DNA from 4 places in the Labrys sp. 22185 genome. Region 3 is predicted to be linked to each of the others. Evidence: predicted binding sites of a transcription regulator. Region 3 holds the regulator's gene; each other region holds the start of a gene.
What was found. The regulator PhoB, encoded in region 3, activates phosphate uptake and scavenging genes when phosphate is short. The targets are predictions, from matches to a motif close to TGTCATNNANCTGTCAT.
Positions count from the first base shown of each region.

Region 1: the regulator PhoB is predicted to act here: its motif matches at 1,629-1,645, upstream of phnG (phosphonate C-P lyase system protein PhnG).
Region 2: the regulator PhoB is predicted to act here: its motif matches at 1,865-1,881, upstream of ACTJKX_RS07400 (RNA degradosome polyphosphate kinase).
Region 4: the regulator PhoB is predicted to act here: its motif matches at 2,237-2,253, upstream of ppk2 (polyphosphate kinase 2).

Region 1 covers NZ_JBQEPH010000001.1:312,222-316,338, forward strand. Annotated here, with positions in the region: gene ACTJKX_RS01460 (carbon-phosphorus lyase complex subunit PhnI) at 1-433, opposite strand, end outside; gene phnH (phosphonate C-P lyase system protein PhnH) at 433-1,053, opposite strand; gene phnG (phosphonate C-P lyase system protein PhnG) at 1,053-1,544, opposite strand; gene phnF (phosphonate metabolism transcriptional regulator PhnF) at 1,739-2,467, shown strand; gene ACTJKX_RS01480 (VOC family protein) at 2,504-2,899, opposite strand; gene ACTJKX_RS01485 (lysine-2,3-aminomutase-like protein) at 3,144-4,117, opposite strand, start outside.
Region 2 covers NZ_JBQEPH010000002.1:601,366-605,482, reverse strand. Annotated here, with positions in the region: gene ACTJKX_RS07410 (AI-2E family transporter) at 1-1,062, shown strand, start outside; gene ACTJKX_RS07405 (hypothetical protein) at 1,059-1,748, shown strand; gene ACTJKX_RS07400 (RNA degradosome polyphosphate kinase) at 2,012-4,117, shown strand, end outside.
Region 3 covers NZ_JBQEPH010000009.1:249,411-253,527, reverse strand. Annotated here, with positions in the region: gene ACTJKX_RS19615 (RNA polymerase sigma factor) at 1-1,161, shown strand, start outside; gene phoB (phosphate regulon transcriptional regulator PhoB) at 1,310-2,011, opposite strand; gene phoU (phosphate signaling complex protein PhoU) at 2,025-2,744, opposite strand; gene pstB (phosphate ABC transporter ATP-binding protein PstB) at 2,780-3,607, opposite strand; gene pstA (phosphate ABC transporter permease PstA) at 3,604-4,117, opposite strand, start outside.
Region 4 covers NZ_JBQEPH010000001.1:725,517-729,633, forward strand. Annotated here, with positions in the region: gene ACTJKX_RS03425 (metallophosphoesterase) at 1-540, shown strand, start outside; gene ACTJKX_RS03430 (GMC family oxidoreductase) at 607-2,211, shown strand; gene ppk2 (polyphosphate kinase 2) at 2,347-3,267, shown strand; gene ACTJKX_RS03440 (glycine C-acetyltransferase) at 3,451-4,117, shown strand, end outside.

The DNA of each region.
Region 1 (4,117 bases), on a different contig from region 3:
TTTCCTTCGGCGGTTCGCTGTCGACGCCGGCGGCCAGCATGAAGTCGAGCAGGCGATGGGTGTAGTCGAAGGTCGGGCCGAGCACCTGGCCGCCCGGCAGATCCTTGAAGGTCGCCGAGATGCGACGACGAATGGCCATGTCGTCGGTGTCGACGGGTACGCTGACGCCGAAACGCGGCAGGGTGGTACGATAGGCGCGCACCAGGAAGATCGCCTCGATGAGGTCGCCCCGGGCCTGCTTGATGGCGAGGGCCGCCAGATCTCGATCGTAGAGCGAGCCCTCTGCCATCACGCGGTCGACGCCGAGGGTGAGCTGTTCGCGGATCTGCTCGGTCGAGAGATCGGGCACCGCTTTGTCGCCGCGCCTGACATGGGCGAGCAGGCGATGAGCGTTGTCGATGGCTTCCTCGCCACCCTTGACGGCGACATACATCAGGCGACTCCAAGAATTTGGGACGAGCGCGGCAGGGCTGCGATCCTGCCCGGCGCCGTGAAGACGATATCGACGCCGCGCGGAAAGGCGGCATGGTTGGCGCCAAGCTGCCGGCGGAAGTCGTCGGGAAGCGGCGCGAGTGCCAGACCCGCATCGGTCTTGATGCCAGGCCCGGTGAAGACGAGATCATGGCCGGGTTCGAGCCGCTCGAGAGCGATCAGCAGCGTGGTCGAGCGGTCGGGATATTCATCATTGCCCTGGGCGAAACTGGCGAGATCGGGACAGGCGGCTGCGTCTGCGATGAGGGCAAAGGCCGCCTCTTGGGGGGCGTCCGTCAGGCGGGCGCCGGTATGGAAGGTGAGATAGGCCCGCACCTGCGGTGTCCGCAGCCTGGCATCGAGCCAGAGCGGGGCCTCGTGATCGGCCAGAGCGAGGGCAAGGGCCGCCAGCTCCGGCGTCAGCGGCGCTGGCGGCACGAGACCCGTTTCAAGGGGCCGGAGACGGGCCGGCCGGGCCAGCGCGTCCATGCAGGCTCGGAAGACGGCCTGGGATTCGATTGCCGCATCGGCAAAGCCGGGCGCCAGATCCTGTGCAAATTGGTCCTGTGCAAGGCCGATCATCAGTCCTCTCCCCGTACCATGGTGAAGAAATTGACCCGGGTCGCTGCGGTCTGCCGGGCTGAAACACCGGCTTCCGCATTCAGCCGGGTAGCCACCGGCCGCAGTGCCCGTTCGACCGCCTCACGATGGGCCTCGTCCTGCCAGAGTGCGTCGAGCAGGGCGGCGGCGCTGGCCTTGGCGCTGTTACGGCCGAGATGATAGGCAAAGCCGACAGGCCCGTTTTCGAGGCGGACGGTGGCGCGCGATGTGCTCGCCTCGCCCAGGTTGAAGGCGGCGCCGTCGCCGCCGACCCGGCCCTGCAGCATGACGAGGCCGGTTAAGGCGGGCCGCAGTGCTGCATGGGCCGGCAACGGCGCCAGGGTCGAGAGGGCCTGGTCGAGTTCGGCACCGGTCGCGTGGGCACAAAGACGCATGACGGCCTGGCGTGCCTTCAGTCCGGCAGCGGGCTCGGCCGCCGTCTGGCGATGACGATCTGGGGAGGACTCATTCATGTCGGAACCATTGCTCTGCCTTGGATCACAACAGGCTGGCACAGCATGTTGTCTAGTGATATAGACAACTATATGAGGAACCCTGCAACGCTTCCATGACAAAACCAGTCCCGACCCGAAATTTTTCGTCGCAGGTCGCAACAGGCGATTTCGCCGCCGCGGAAGGCAGATTTCCCCGCGGGGATGGCAGCGCCGTGGATGGTGCCGTCTTTCGCGGCGATGGTATCGCCGCCTGGCGCAAGATTGCGGATCTCGTCGAGGCCGAGATCATTGGCGGCATGCTGGCTCCCGGGACGCAATTGCCGACGGAAGCCGCATTGGCCGCCCGCTTCGGCGTCAACCGGCACACGGTACGTCGGGCGCTCGGTGAACTGGCTGGCAAGGGCCTGGTGCACACTGCGCAGGGCAGGGGGACCTTCGTCGAGCTTTCCCGGCTCGCCTATCCGATCGGTGAACGCACGCGTTTCAGCCAGAACATGGCGCAGGAAGGGCGCGAGCCCGGGGGCATCGTGCTGGAGGCCGTCGAAATCGAGGCCGATCCGCGTCTTGCCGGGCTGCTGGCCATAACGCCGGGCAGTCCGGTGCTGAAACTGCTGACCATGCGTTCGGCTGACGGCGTACCGATCGCCTTCGGCAACTCCTTCCTGCCGTTGCCGCGCTTTGCCGGTTTTGCCGATGCCTATCGGCGCTTCGGGGCCGTGACGCCGGCCTTGGCGGCCTGCGGCGTCGATGATTACAAGCGGGTATCGACCCGTGTCGGAGCGCGCTTTGCCTCACCCGACGAAGCAGCCAGGCTCGACATTGCGGCCGGCCGCCCCGTCCTGACGGTGGAAGGCGTCAATATCGACGCCGACGGCGTGCCGATCCAGGCGATCTTCAGCCTGTTCGCCGCGGACCGTACCGAGATCGTGGTGCAGAGCTGATGACCCGATAGGCTTTTCCAGAATGCGAATGACCGATCAAATCGCCTCGTGGCACACCGCTTCGACCCGATTTCCGGCAGGGTCGATCAGAAAAGCTGCATAATAATGGTCGTGATAGTGCGTTCGTAATCCCGGAGCACCGTTCGCGCGACCCCCGGACGCAAGGCCGGCGGCATAGAATGCATCGACTTGGGCGCGAGATGCGGCTTTGAAGCACCAATGCCGCTTGTTCTCTTCGATGTTCGATGGGTCGAGGTAGATAGCCAGGAATGTCGATTGCGTGTCGTTTGATCGACAGCACTCGCCATAGCCGATGGCCTCGCTCCGGTCATAGACTTTGGGCGCCCCGAGGGCGCTCATGATTGCATCATAAAACGCCCGTGCCTGCTGAAGATCGGGAACGCCGATCGAGACATGGTCGAGAAGAAACATGATTTATACCTCGAATCGGCGAGTTACGGCGAGACGCCGGCTCAAGCCCAGGAGGATAAGGCCTATTATCCAAAAGTAAGGCGGTGTCCATGCGAATCCAGCGATGGGCCCGATGCTTGCCATGGCTGGTGCACCGAGACCTCGTGAACGCCGCCGTTCAAACGGGTATTTCGATCAAATGTCGGCATTGGTGGTAGCGGGGCCAAGCATGACGGGGCTACCCTTCGTTCGCTTCCGGGCGTGCCTAGCCGCGATAATCGTGCCTGTTTCCACGCGGATCCGTCACGACAGGGCCGTTCTCGCCATCGTCGAGATAACCAGGTCCGATCGGCACCTTGCCGTGTCCGCCGGGGATGTCGAGCACATAGGTGGGCTGGCCGAGACCGGTGAGACTTCCGCGCAATTGCCGCATCACCGCCTGGCCCTCGGCGATGGTGGTGCGGAAATGGCTCGTGCCCTTGGCGAGGTCGCCATGATGCAGGTAATAGGGCTTGATGCGCAGGCCGAGCAGCGCCCGGAAGAGGGCCGACAGCGCCTCGGCAGTGGCGTTGACGCCCTTGAGCAGGACGGTCTGGCTGACCATGGCGATTCCCGCCTTGACCAGCCGCGTACAGGCTTCCCGCGCGGCGGGCGTGAGTTCGCGCACATGGTTGGCGTGCAGGGCGACGAACACGCCCTTCGGGCTGTCGAGACTTTCGATGAGTTCGTCCGTGATCCGTTCGGGCGCCACCACCGGCACGCGGGTGTGAAAGCGGATCACGCCGACATGATCGATGGCCGACAGCGCCTTCACGATCCGGCCGATGCGCCGCGGCGACAACGCGAAGGGATCGCCGCCGGTGACGATGACCTCGAAGATGGCGGGGTTGCCGGCAATATAGGCCAGGGCAGCATCGAGTTCGCCGCCGGCGAGCATCTCGCCCTCCGGCCCTACCATCTCCCGGCGGAAGCAGAAACGGCAATAGACCGGGCAGACATGCAGCGGCTTGAGCAGGACGCGGTCGGGGTAGCGATGGACGATGCCTTTCACCGGCGAGAAGGCGTCATCCCCGATCGGGTCCGAGAGTTCGTCCGGGCTCGATATCAGTTCGCGGCTGGTCGGCACGAATTGGGCGGCAATGGGATCGTCCTGGGGGGAACCAGCGATGAGATCCGTCATCGCTGGAGTGACTGCCACCGAAAAACGCCGCGCTACCTCTTCGATGTCGAGACGCTCGG
Region 2 (4,117 bases), on a different contig from region 3:
GCCCTGTTCATCGCGCTGATCTGGCTGCTCCAGGGCATGGTATGGCCCTTTGTCGCCGGCCTGGCGATCGCCTATTTCCTCGATCCCGTCGCCGACAGGCTTGAGAGGCTGGGACTGCCCCGTTGGGCAGCCGCCTCCCTGATTCTGCTCGGCTTCATCTTCCTCATCGTGCTGGCGATCCTCCTACTGGTGCCGATGCTGGGCGAGCAGTTCAACGGCTTGCGCGAGAGGCTGCCGAGCATCGTGGCCTCCATGCAGCGGATTCTGGGCGAACTCAACCAGACTTGGCTCGGCGGCTTGCTTACCGAACGGCTGCAGGACATCCAGAAGTCGCTCGGCGACTATGTCGGGCAGGGGGCCCAGGTCCTTGCCACCTTCGTCTCCTCGCTCTGGTCGGGCAGCCAGGCTGTCATCGGGGTGGTCAGCATCCTGATCGTTACGCCGGTGGTGGCTTTCTACATCCTGCTCGACTGGGATCATATGGTGGCGCGTGTCGACAGCTGGCTGCCGCGTGACCATGCCGACGCCATCCGCGGCATCTTCCGCGACATCGATGCCGCCATCGCCGGCTTCGTGCGCGGCCAGGCGACGGTCTGCTTCCTGCTCGGTCTGTTCTACGGCTCCTGCCTGACCTTTCTCGGTGTCAGCTTCGGCTTCCTCATCGGGCTGTGCACCGGTCTGGCCTCCTTTATCCCTTATGTCGGTTCCATCCTTGGTTTCGTGGTCAGCGTCAGCGTGGCACTGGTCCAGGTCTGGCCAGATTGGCATTTGCCGGTCTATGCCGCTCTGGTCTTCGTGGCAGGGCAGATTCTCGAAGGCTATGTGCTCTCGCCACGCTTGGTCGGCGGTTCGGTCGGGCTGCATCCGGTCTGGCTGATGTTCGCCCTGCTGGCCGCCGGCAGCCTGTTCGGCTTCATCGGCCTGCTGGTTGCCGTGCCTGTGGCGGCGGCGATCGGCGTCCTGGTGCGCTTTGCCCTGTCGCGCTACCTCGCCAGCCAGTATTATACCGGCCATGTCGGCCAGGCTCAGGCTGCGGTGCTGCCATCGGACCCTTCGTCGTGACCCTTCCCCGCCAATTGGCGCTCGATCTGCCGCTGCGGGCCTCGTTCGCCCGCGAGGATTTCCTGGTCTCGCCGTCCAATGAGGCCGCCTATGCCTTCATCGAACGTTGGCCGGACTGGCCGTCGCGTCGTGCCCTGCTGATCGGCCCGAGGGGCTCGGGCAAGAGCCATCTGGCGGCGATCTGGTCCGAAGCCGCAGGCGCGGTCACGCTGACGGGCGAGACGCTGCGGGACGACAATGTCCCCGTGCTGGTCTCACATAAGGCGGTGGTGATCGAAGATGCCGGGCGTGGCATCGACGAGACGGCGCTTTTCCATCTGCTCAACCTCGCCGGCGAGGCGGGCGCCTCCCTGCTGATCACCGCTCACGACCCCCCGGAGCGCTGGGGTCTTGTGCTTCCCGACCTCATCTCGCGCCTGCGGGCCATGACGGCCCTGACCATCGCCACGCCGGACGACGATCTCTTCCGCATGCTGCTGGTGAAGCTCTTCCTCGACCGGCAGCTCATCGTCGATTCCAGCCTGGTCGACTTCCTCGTCCGACGCATCGAGCGCTCCTTCGCCGCAGCACGCCAGGTGGTTGCCGTGCTCGATCGCGAAGGCCTGTCACGCGGCCGCCGGATCACGCGGGCACTCGCGGCCGAACTTCTGAAGGAAGTGCTGGCGTCGCCATTCGACGAGGAATGATCGCGATCAGGTCCCGCTACGCTCCTCCGACCGGGCCCAATTCATTGAGCAGCCAGCGACGGTTCCACAGGCGACGGGGCGAAGTTTTGCGAATTTTCCCCAGCGCGGCCATTTTATGTGACAGCATTGTCATATAGGCGGCCTAAGCAGGCTTCCCCATGGCGGACGGCGATTCCGACCGGCGGGATTGGGAACGGCAGCCCGGGACATAGCGAGCGGCATTGACGACCATGACCAGCACGGCACAGACGGTGGAGAGCGCGATGCAAGGCGATGAGATACGGGAGGTCGCACGTGACGTGGCTCCCTCTCAAGACTCGATCGCGCTGCGCGTCAGCCCGGATCGCTTCATCAATCGCGAGATTTCCTGGCTGCAATTCAATCGCCGCGTGTTGGAAGAAGCGTCCAACAAGAGCCATCCCCTGCTCGAGCAGTTGCGATTCCTGTCGATCTCGGCCAGCAATCTCGACGAGTTCTTCATGGTGCGCGTCGCCGGCCTGATCGGCCAGGTGCGCGAGGACGTCACGGCGCGCAGTCCCGACGGCCTGTCGCCGGCCGAACAGCTCGTCAAGATCGGCGAGGCCGTGTCCAAGCTCGCCACCGACCAGCAGAAACGCTGGACCGAATTGCGCGACGACCTGCTGCTCGAGGGCATCGTGATCACCGAGCCGCGCGACCTTTCCAAGGCCGAGCGCGCGTGGCTGGACGATTATTTCCTCAGCTACATCTTCCCGATCCTCACCCCGCTCGCCGTCGATCCGGCCCACCCGTTCCCGTTCATTCCCAATCTCGGCTTCACCATCGCCCTGCAGCTCAAGCGCATGAGCGACGGGCGCATGCTGAACGCCCTGATCCGTGCGCCCCACAAGGTCGAGCGCTTCATCCGCCTGCCGGACTTCGCCGAAACCGGGGCGGCCCGCTACATCACGCTGGAAAATCTGGCGGTGCTGTTCATCGCCAAACTGTTCCCCGGCTATACCGTGAAGGGGCAGGGCTCCTTCCGGGTCATCCGCGATTCCGATCTCGAAGTCGAGGAAGAGGCGGAAGACCTGGTGCTGCTGTTCGAGACGGCGCTCAAGCAGCGCCGGCGCGGCGTGGTGATCCGCCTCGAGATCGAGGCCGGCATGCCCGACAGCATCCGCCAATTCGTGACAGAGGAACTCGACGTCGCCGACGACGCGGTATTTCGCGTCGAGGGCATGCTCGCCCTCAACGAATTGTCGCAACTCGTCGGGCTCGATCGTCCGGACCTCAAATTCAAGCCCTATTCGCCACGCTCGCCTGAGCGTATCCGCGATCATGGGGCCGATGCCTTCGCCGCCATCCGGCAGAAGGACATCCTGGTGCACCACCCCTACGAATCTTTCGATGTCGTGGTGCAGTTCCTCAACCAGGCAGCGCGCGACCCGAACGTGGTCGCCATCAAGCAGACGCTGTACAGAACCTCCTCCAACAGTCCGATCGTCAAGGCGTTGGCCGAGGCCGCCGAGGCCGGCAAATCGGTGACGGCTCTGGTGGAACTGAAGGCACGCTTCGACGAGGAAGCCAACATACGCTGGGCCCGCGATCTCGAACGCGCCGGCGTGCAGGTGGTATTCGGCTTCATCGAGCTGAAGACCCACGCCAAGCTCTCGCTGGTGGTGCGGCGCGAGATGGGCCAGCTCGTTTCCTATTGCCATGTCGGCACCGGCAACTACCATCCCATCACCGCGCGGATCTACACGGATCTGTCCTTCTTCACCGCCGATCCTGTGATCGCGCGAGACGTCTCGCGCATCTTCAACTTCATCACAGGCTATGCCGAGCCGGCGGCGCTGGAGCGCATGGCGGTTTCGCCCGTCTCGCTCAAGCAGCGCATCCTCGACCACATCAATGCCGAGATTGAGCACGCCAAGGCTGGCCGGCCGGGCGCCATCTGGTGCAAATGCAACTCGCTGGTCGACACCATGATCATCGATGCGCTCTATGCAGCCAGCCAGGCGGGTGTGCAGGTCGATCTGGTGGTGCGCGGCATCTGCTGCCTCAGGCCGGGCGTTCCCGGCCTGTCGGAGAACATCCGCGTCAAGTCGATCGTCGGCCGCTTCCTCGAGCATGGCCGCATCTATGCGTTTGGCAATGGCCATGGCCTGCCGCACCAGAAGGCAGCCGTCTACATCTCCTCGGCCGATCTGATGGAACGCAATCTCGACCGCCGCGTCGAAGCGCTCTGCCCCATCCTCAACCCGACGGTGCACGAGCAGGTGCTCGATCAGATCATGATCGCCAATCTTATCGACAATCAACAGAGCTGGAGCATCTTGCCCGACGGAACTGCGGAACGCATAGTCCCGCAGCCCGACGAAGAGCCCTTCAACGCCCACAAATATTTC
Region 3 (4,117 bases):
CGCTCGGGCGACATTGCGGGGGCCGAGGATGCCCTGGCCGACGCCTTTGCTGCGGCCATGGAACATTGGCCGGCGGGCGGCGTGCCCGCCAATCCCGAAGCCTGGCTGCTGACCGCGGCCCGGCGCCGCCAGATCGATGCGGCCCGCCGCGCCAGGCTGCGCGGCGAAAAGGCGGACGAGGTCGGCCGCCATGTCGAGGCCCTCGCCTCGGAGCAGGGCGAGCGGCATGCCGTGCCCGATGAGCGCCTGCGCCTGATGTTCGCCTGCGCCCATCCCTCCCTCGATGCCACCGTGCGTGCGCCCCTGATCCTGCAGGTGATATTGGGGTTCGATGCCGGCGCGATCGCCAGCGCCTTCCTGGTCTCGCCCGTGGCGATGAGCCAGAGACTGGTGCGGGCCAAGGCCAAGATCAAGCAAGCCGGCATCCCCTTCCGCATCCCGGAGCCCGACGAGTTGCCCGGCCGTCTCGACGCGGTGCTGGAGGCCGTTTATGCCGTCTATGCCGAAGGCTGGGCCGATCCGGAAGGGGCTCATGCCCGCGAGCGCAATCTGTCGACGGAGGGTATCTGGCTCGGCCGGCTGCTCGCCTCGCTCCTGCCCGGCGAGCCTGAAGTGCTGGGGCTGCTGGCCCTGATGCTGCACGCCGAAGCGCGGCGGGCGGCGCGCCGCGGCCAGGATGGCGATTATATTCCGCTGGAGCAGCAGGACACCGCGCTCTGGGATGCGGGGCTGATCGAGGAGGCCGAAGCCTTGCTTGCCCGGGCCGGCCAGGTCCGCCAGATCGGCCGCTATCAGCTGGAAGCCGCGCTGCAATCGGCCCATGCCCATCGACGCATCTGCGCGACGACGGACTGGGCCGCGATCGTCATATTGTATGAAGCCCTGGTTCTGCTGACAGCTTCTCCAGTGGCCGCCATCAACCGGGCCGTGGCGCTCGCCCGCCTCATGGGGCCGCAGGCTGGTCTGGCTGCACTTGACGAGGTCGCCGGTGACGGACGCATCGTCGATTACCAGCCCTATTGGGCCGCGCGTGCGGACTTGCTGGTGCGGGCCGCCAGACCGGAGGAGGCCTGCAATGCCTATTTGCGGGCGATCGGCCTGGAGAGCGATCCGGCCATCCGCCACTATCTGCAGGCACGCCTGGCGGATTTGGCGGCGTGACTGCGCGGCGAGGGAGGAGGGCGGATATCGTCGCCCACTCTTGCTCTCTACGTCGCGCAGCCCCTCACCCTCTCCCCGTAGGAACGAGGTGAGGGCGCAACGCAGCCTTGGCGAAGCGGAGCGAGCGGGCAATGCCCACGAAACGCCCTCAGGATTGCTTGGCGAAGGTCTCGTCGAAGGAATAGCCGGCACCGCGCACGGTGCGGATCGGATCGATCTCGCGCGTGCGGTTCATCGCCTTGCGCAGGCGGCCGACATGCACGTCGACCGTGCGCTCGTCGATATAGACGTCGCGGCCCCAGACGCTGTCGAGCAACTGCTCGCGCGCGAAGACGCGTCCCGGTGCCTGCATCAGGAATTCGAGCAGGCGGAACTCGGTCGGGCCGAGGCGGATCTCGCGATTGCCGCGATGGACGCGCTTGGTCTCGCGGTCGAGGGAGATGTCGCCGGCCTTGAGCAGGGAGGCGACGTGATCGGGCTTGGCCCGGCGCAGCAGGGCACGCACGCGGGCCGAGAGCTCGGGCACGGAGAAGGGCTTGACGACATAGTCGTCGGCACCGGTGGCCAGGCCCCGCACGCGTTCGGTTTCCTCGCCGCGCGCCGTGAGCATGATCACCGGCAGGCGCTCGGTTTCCGGCCGCATGCGAATACGCCGGCACAATTCGATGCCGGACAGGCCCGGCAACATCCAGTCGAGCAGAACCAGGTCCGGCACGCTTTCGCGCAGGCGGATCTCGGCGTCGTCTCCGCGTGCGACGCTATCCACCTCATAGCCTTCGGCTTCGAGATTGTAGCGCAGCAGCAGGGTCAGCGCTTCTTCGTCCTCGACGATCAGAACCTTGGGAGGCATGGCCTATCCCTTGTTATTTAGCCGGCACAGGAAGGTCGACGAGATCGGTGCTGTTGTCCGCCTTGGGCCGCTCTCCGGCCGGCGATTCACCGGTCACGAGATAGTGGACCGTCTCGGCGATGTTGGTGGCGTGGTCACCGATGCGCTCGATGTTCTTGGCGCAGAACAGCAGATGGGTGCAGAAGCCGATATTGCGCGGATCTTCCATCATGTAGGTCAGCAATTCGCGGAACAGCGAGGTATACATCGCATCGATCTCGCCGTCCGAGCGCCAGACCGAGAGGGCTTCCTCGACATTGCGCTGGGCGAAGGCGTCGAGCACCTGCTTGAGCTGCTCGAGTACCAGGTCGGCCATGTGGTCGAAACCGCCGAAGAGCTGGGCCGGCTGGGCGTGACTGTGGATGGCCACCACGCGCTTGGCGACATTCTTGCCGAGGTCGCCGATCCGCTCGAGGTCGTTGGCCACCCGCAGGGCCGAGACGATCTCGCGCAGGTCGAGGGCCAACGGCTGGCGCTTGGCGATGATCAGGATGGCTCGGTCCTCGACCTGGCGCTGCAACTTGTCGATCGCGGCGTCGAGATCGATCACCGCTTTGGCGCGCTGGGTGTCGCGCTTGAGCAGGGCTTCGACGCTGTCGGCTACGCTCTTCTCGGCATAGCCACCCATTTCGGCGATCATGTTGCGCAGCTCGCGCAGTTCCTGGTCGAAGGATGTAACGATATGGTCGGACATGCCGCCTCCAAATGAATTCGACGCTGGCCGAGGGATCAGCCGAAGCGGCCGGTGATGTAATCCTGCGTACGGCTGTCGTTCGGGGTGGTGAACATCTTGTTGGTCTGGCCGACTTCGATGAGGTCGCCCAGATAGAAGAAGGCCGTCACATCCGCGCAGCGCGCCGCCTGCTGCATATTGTGCGTGACGATCACGATGGTGAAGTCCCGCTTCAATTCGTCGATCAATTCCTCGATCTTGGCGGTCGAGATCGGATCGAGCGCGGAGGTCGGCTCGTCCAGCAGGACGACTTCGGGCTTCACCGCGATGGTGCGGGCGATGCACAGGCGCTGCTGCTGGCCGCCGGACATGCCGAGGGCCGAAGCGTGCAGGCGGTCCTTGACCTCGTTCCACAAGGCGGCCTTGGTCAGGCACCATTCGACACGCTGGTCCATCTCCGCCTTGGAGATGGATTCATGCAGCCGCACGCCGAAGGCGATGTTGTCGTAGATCGACATCGGGAAGGGCGTGGGCTTCTGGAACACCATGCCGATGCGGGCGCGCAGCACCGCCGGGTCGATCTCCTTGCCGATGACGTTCTGGCCGTCGAGCAGCACGCGGCCCTTGGCGGTCTGCCCCGGATAGAGGTCGTACATGCGGTTGAGCACGCGCAGCAGGGTCGACTTGCCGCAGCCGGAGGGACCGATCATGGCGGTGACCTGCCGGTCGATCATGTCGAGATTGATGGCCTTGAGCGCATGCTTCTCGCCATAATAGAAGTCGAGATTCTCGACCTTGAGCTTCACGGCGGCGGCTGGATCGGCGAGGGGGCGTTCGGCAACCGCGATGGAGGCTTGGGGGGTAGCGGACATGGGAGCACTCATTTCTTGGGAGCGAGCACGAAGCGGGTCAGGATATTGAGCGCCAACACGCCGGCGGTGATGAGGAGGGCGCCGCTCCACGCCACCGAGACGGCCTTGGGATCGGGGTAGGGCGCGAGCTGGTAGATGGCAGCCGGCAAGCTGGCAAAGGCATTGCCGAGATTGAGCGACCAGTTGGAATTGCCGAAGGCCGTGAGCAGCAGCGGTGCGGTCTCGCCGGCGGCGCGGGCCAGGGCCAGCAGGATGCCGGTGACGATACCGGTGCGAGCCGAGCGCCAGGTCACGAAGGTGATGACCTTCCACATCGGCGATCCCAGGGCAAAGGCGGCTTCACGCAGGCTGATCGGCACCAGCGCCAGCATGTCCTCGGTGGTGCGCACGACCACCGGCAGGATGATGATGGCCAGCGCCACCACACCGGCCCAGCCGGAGAACCCGCCCGTCGCCACCACGATCATCTGGTAGACGAACAGGCCGATCAGGATGGACGGCGCCGAGAGCAGGATGTCGTTG
Region 4 (4,117 bases), on a different contig from region 3:
TGCGCCAGGGCGCTTTCCATCCTGCGCGCGCCGCTCGGCGTGCATGCCGTGCTCGGCAATCACGATATCGGCTGGCATGATGGCGACAATGTCCGCCGTGCCTTCAAGGCCCATGGCATCCATGTCATGGAGAATGCGGCGTTGCGGCTCGAGAAGGACGGACGGCCCTTCTGGCTGCTCGGCCTCGGCGATGGCAATTACGGCCTGGACGATCTGCCGGGTACGCTTGCCAAGGTGGGCGACACCGCCCCGGCGATCCTGCTGGCCCATGAACCGGACATCTTCGTCGACGTGCCCGATCATGTCGCCCTGACGGTCTGCGGCCATACGCATGGCGGGCAGGTGGTCCTGCCTGGCGTCGGGGTCATTCATGTGCCCTCGCGCTATGGCAACCGCTTTGCCTATGGCCATATCGTCGAGGGGGATCGCCACCTCGTCGTCTCGGGTGGCCTTGGCATGACGGGTCTGCCGGTGCGCTTCGGCGTGCCGCCCGAGATCGTGCTGATCACCCTGGGGGCAGGGGCGCCTCCGACGGTCTAATCCGTTTGCACTTCAGCTAAAGTTGTGAAACACAACGAACTCGTCAGACAAATGGGGCGGGTTCGAATGGCCATGACTTACGACACCATCATCGTCGGCGGCGGCTCGTCGGGCTGCGTCACCGCCATGCGGCTCGTGCGCGATCTTGGCCAGCGCGTCCTGATGCTGGAAGCCGGCCCCGCCCGCATGAATCCGATCATGCACATGCCGGCCGGCTACATGAAATATCTGGCCAAGGACACCTATCTCACCATGCACAAGATGGAGCGCCAGCCCCAGCTCGACGGGCGCGCCACCATCGTGCCTCAGGGCCGGGTGCTCGGCGGCGGTTCCTCGGTCAACGCCATGGTCTATATGCGGGGCCAGCCTGACGACTATGACAATTGGGCCGAGAATTACGGGGCGGAGGGCTGGCGCTATGCCGATATCCTCCCCCATTTCATTGCGATGGAAGGCAATGCCGACCTGGACACGCCGGTGCATGGCACCGCCGGCCCGCTCAAGGTCACGAGGCCGCTCCATACCTGCGAGATGACGAAGGCCTTCCTCCAGGCGCTGCCGTCCCTGGGCGAGCCGCTCAATCCCGATTTCAACTCCGGGCGCCAGCGCGGCGTGGGCCTGATGCAGGGCACCATGGATCCGGTGGCCAAGCGCCGCTGCTCGGCCGTGGACGCCTTCCTGCCGCTGGTGCGCGGCGACGAACGTCTCACCATCACCACGGAAGCGATTGTGACCCGCCTCGTCATCGAAGGCAACCACTGCACGGGGGTCGAATATGTGGAAGGCGGGCGGACTCACAGGGTCTCCGCCGCCACGGTGATCCTGGCCGCCGGGACCTATGTCACGCCCAAGCTCCTGATGCTGTCCGGCATCGGCCCGGCCGACCACCTCCTGCGCCACGGCATCAAGCCCAAGGTGGATCTGCCGGGCGTGGGCGAGAACCTGCAGGATCATTGCGAGGTGCCGCTGATCGCCGCCTCCAACGGCCGTTATGGCTATTTCGGCCAGGACAAAGGCTGGAACATGATCCGCAACGGCCTCGACTACCTGTTGCGCAAGCAGGGGCCGGTGACCACCACGGGCGTGGAAGCCTGCGTCTTCACCAATCCCGACGACGCGCAGGCCGATGCCTCGCTGAAGATCTATTGCGTGCCGACCGTCTATCTCGACCGCGACATCACCGACGTCACTGCCTGCGACGGCGTCACTTTCACCACCTGCCTGCTCAGGCCGAAATCGCGGGGGACAGTGAGGTTGCGCTCGGCGGATCCACTCGAGCCACCGGTCGTCGATGGCGGCTTCCTCAAGCATGCCGAGGATATCCGCCTGATGATCGCGGGCCTGCGTTTTGCCCGTTCCTTTCTGACCACCTCGCCCATCAAGGAGAAGATTTCCCATGAGATGCTGCCGGGCGCTGACAAGGTTTCCGATGCCGACCTGCACGCCCATTGCAAGCGCATGGTCAAGACCAATTACCATCCGGTCGGGACGGCGCGCATGGGCCGGGACGATGATCCGATGGCGGTGCTCGATTCCCAACTGCGCGTGCGCGGCGTCGAGGGACTGCGTGTGTTCGATTGCTCGGTGATGCCCGAGATCGTCAGCGCCAATACCAATGCTCCAGTCATGGCCATCGCACACCGCGCCGTGGAATGGCTGAAGACGAGCTGAGCCTTGGAGGAGTGCTTGCCGGGTCTGTCACATAACTGAAATATTCCTGCACTACGGGCTTCATCAAAGCATGGGCCTATGGCGCCCGAGACATGCCCGGCCGATCGAAGCGGCCTTCTCGCAAGGAGTATTCGCATGACCACGCCAGCGGATAGCAGACCCAATCTCGACCGCATCCGGCAGGAGATTGCCGACGGCTATGACGAGGAGCTGGAACTGGAGCTGGAGGAGGCCCGCCTCGACCGTATCCTGGGGGACGCGCCCGAGCTGGAGGAGCGCGATACGCTCGACCGCAAGATCTATTTCCGCGAGCTCTTCCGCCTGCAGCACGAACTGGTCGAACTGCAGGACTGGATCCAGCACAACAAGCTGCGGGTGGTCGTGCTGTTCGAGGGGCGCGATTCCGCCGGCAAGGGCGGCGTGATCAAGCGCATTACCCAGCGCCTCAATCCGCGCATCTGCCGCGTGGCAGCCCTCCCGGCACCCAGCGAGCGCGAGCGCACGCAATGGTACTTCCAGCGCTATGTCGCTCATCTGCCGGCCGGCGGCGAAATGGTGCTGTTCGACCGCAGCTGGTACAACCGGGCGGGTGTCGAGCATGTCATGGGCTTCTGCACCGATGCCGAATATGAGGAGTTCTTCCGCTCCGCGCCGGAATTCGAGCGCATGCTGGTGCGCTCGGGTATCATCCTGTTGAAATACTGGTTCTCGATCACTGACGAGGAACAGGAATTCCGCTTCAACATGCGCATCCAGGATCCGCTCAAGCAGTGGAAGCTGAGCCCGATGGACGTGGAATCCCGTCGGCGCTGGGAAGACTATACCCGGGCCAAGGAAGTGATGCTGGAGCGTACCCATATTCCCGAAGCGCCCTGGTGGGTGGTCGAGGCGGTCGACAAGAAGCGCGCACGCCTCAACTGCATCAGCCATCTGCTCAATCAGATCCCCTATGGCCAAGTCGAGCATCCGCCGGTGATCCTGCCCGACCGCGAGCGCCATGAAGACTATGTGCGCCATCCCGTGCCGTCGGAAATGTACGTGCCGAAGACGTACTGAGAGGTTGAGGGCGGGTCTTCGGACCCGCCTTTTCCTGCGGCCGAGGATGCCTGCTTGCCCGACCGGTTCGAAGATCGGCGCGCTCGTCTGTTCTCATCTCTTTTCGGCATGATCTCATCATTTGAAGCGCGGCTGGTTTTGGCTTAGGCCTGTGAACCCAAACAGGTACAAGGGAGCCGCCCGATGTCGCTCGTCGATCATGTCAAATCCACCCTGACGGAAATCGCCAAGGACGGTTTGTGGAAGAGCGAGCGCGAGATTGCGGGCCCGCAACGCGCCCGCATCGAAGTGGCCGCCGAGGCCGGCCGGCGGCCGATGCTCAATCTGTGCGCCAACAATTATCTGGGCCTAGCCGACAATCCCGAGATCATCGCCACCGCCAAACAGGCCATGGACGGCCATGGTTTCGGCATGGCCTCGGTGCGATTCATCTGCGGAACGCAGACCCTGCACCGCGAACTCGAGCGCACCATCGCCCGCTATCTCAACAAGGATGATGCTATACTCTTCGCCGCCTGCTTCGACGCCAATGGCGGGGTGTTCGAGCCCCTGCTCGGCGCCGAGGACGCCATCATCTCCGACAGCCTGAACCATGCCTCGATCATCGACGGCGTGCGCCTGTGCAAGGCCAAGCGCTATCGCTTCGCCAATGGCGACATGAACGATCTCGAAGTGCAGTTGCAGGCAGCCAAGGCCGACAATGCCCGCCACATCGTCATCGCCACCGACGGCGTATTTTCCATGGACGGCTATCTCGCCGACCTGAAGACGCTCACGGATCTTGCTGGGCGCTACGGGGCGAATGTGATGGTGGATGATTGCCACGCCACCGGCTTCATCGGTCCCGAGG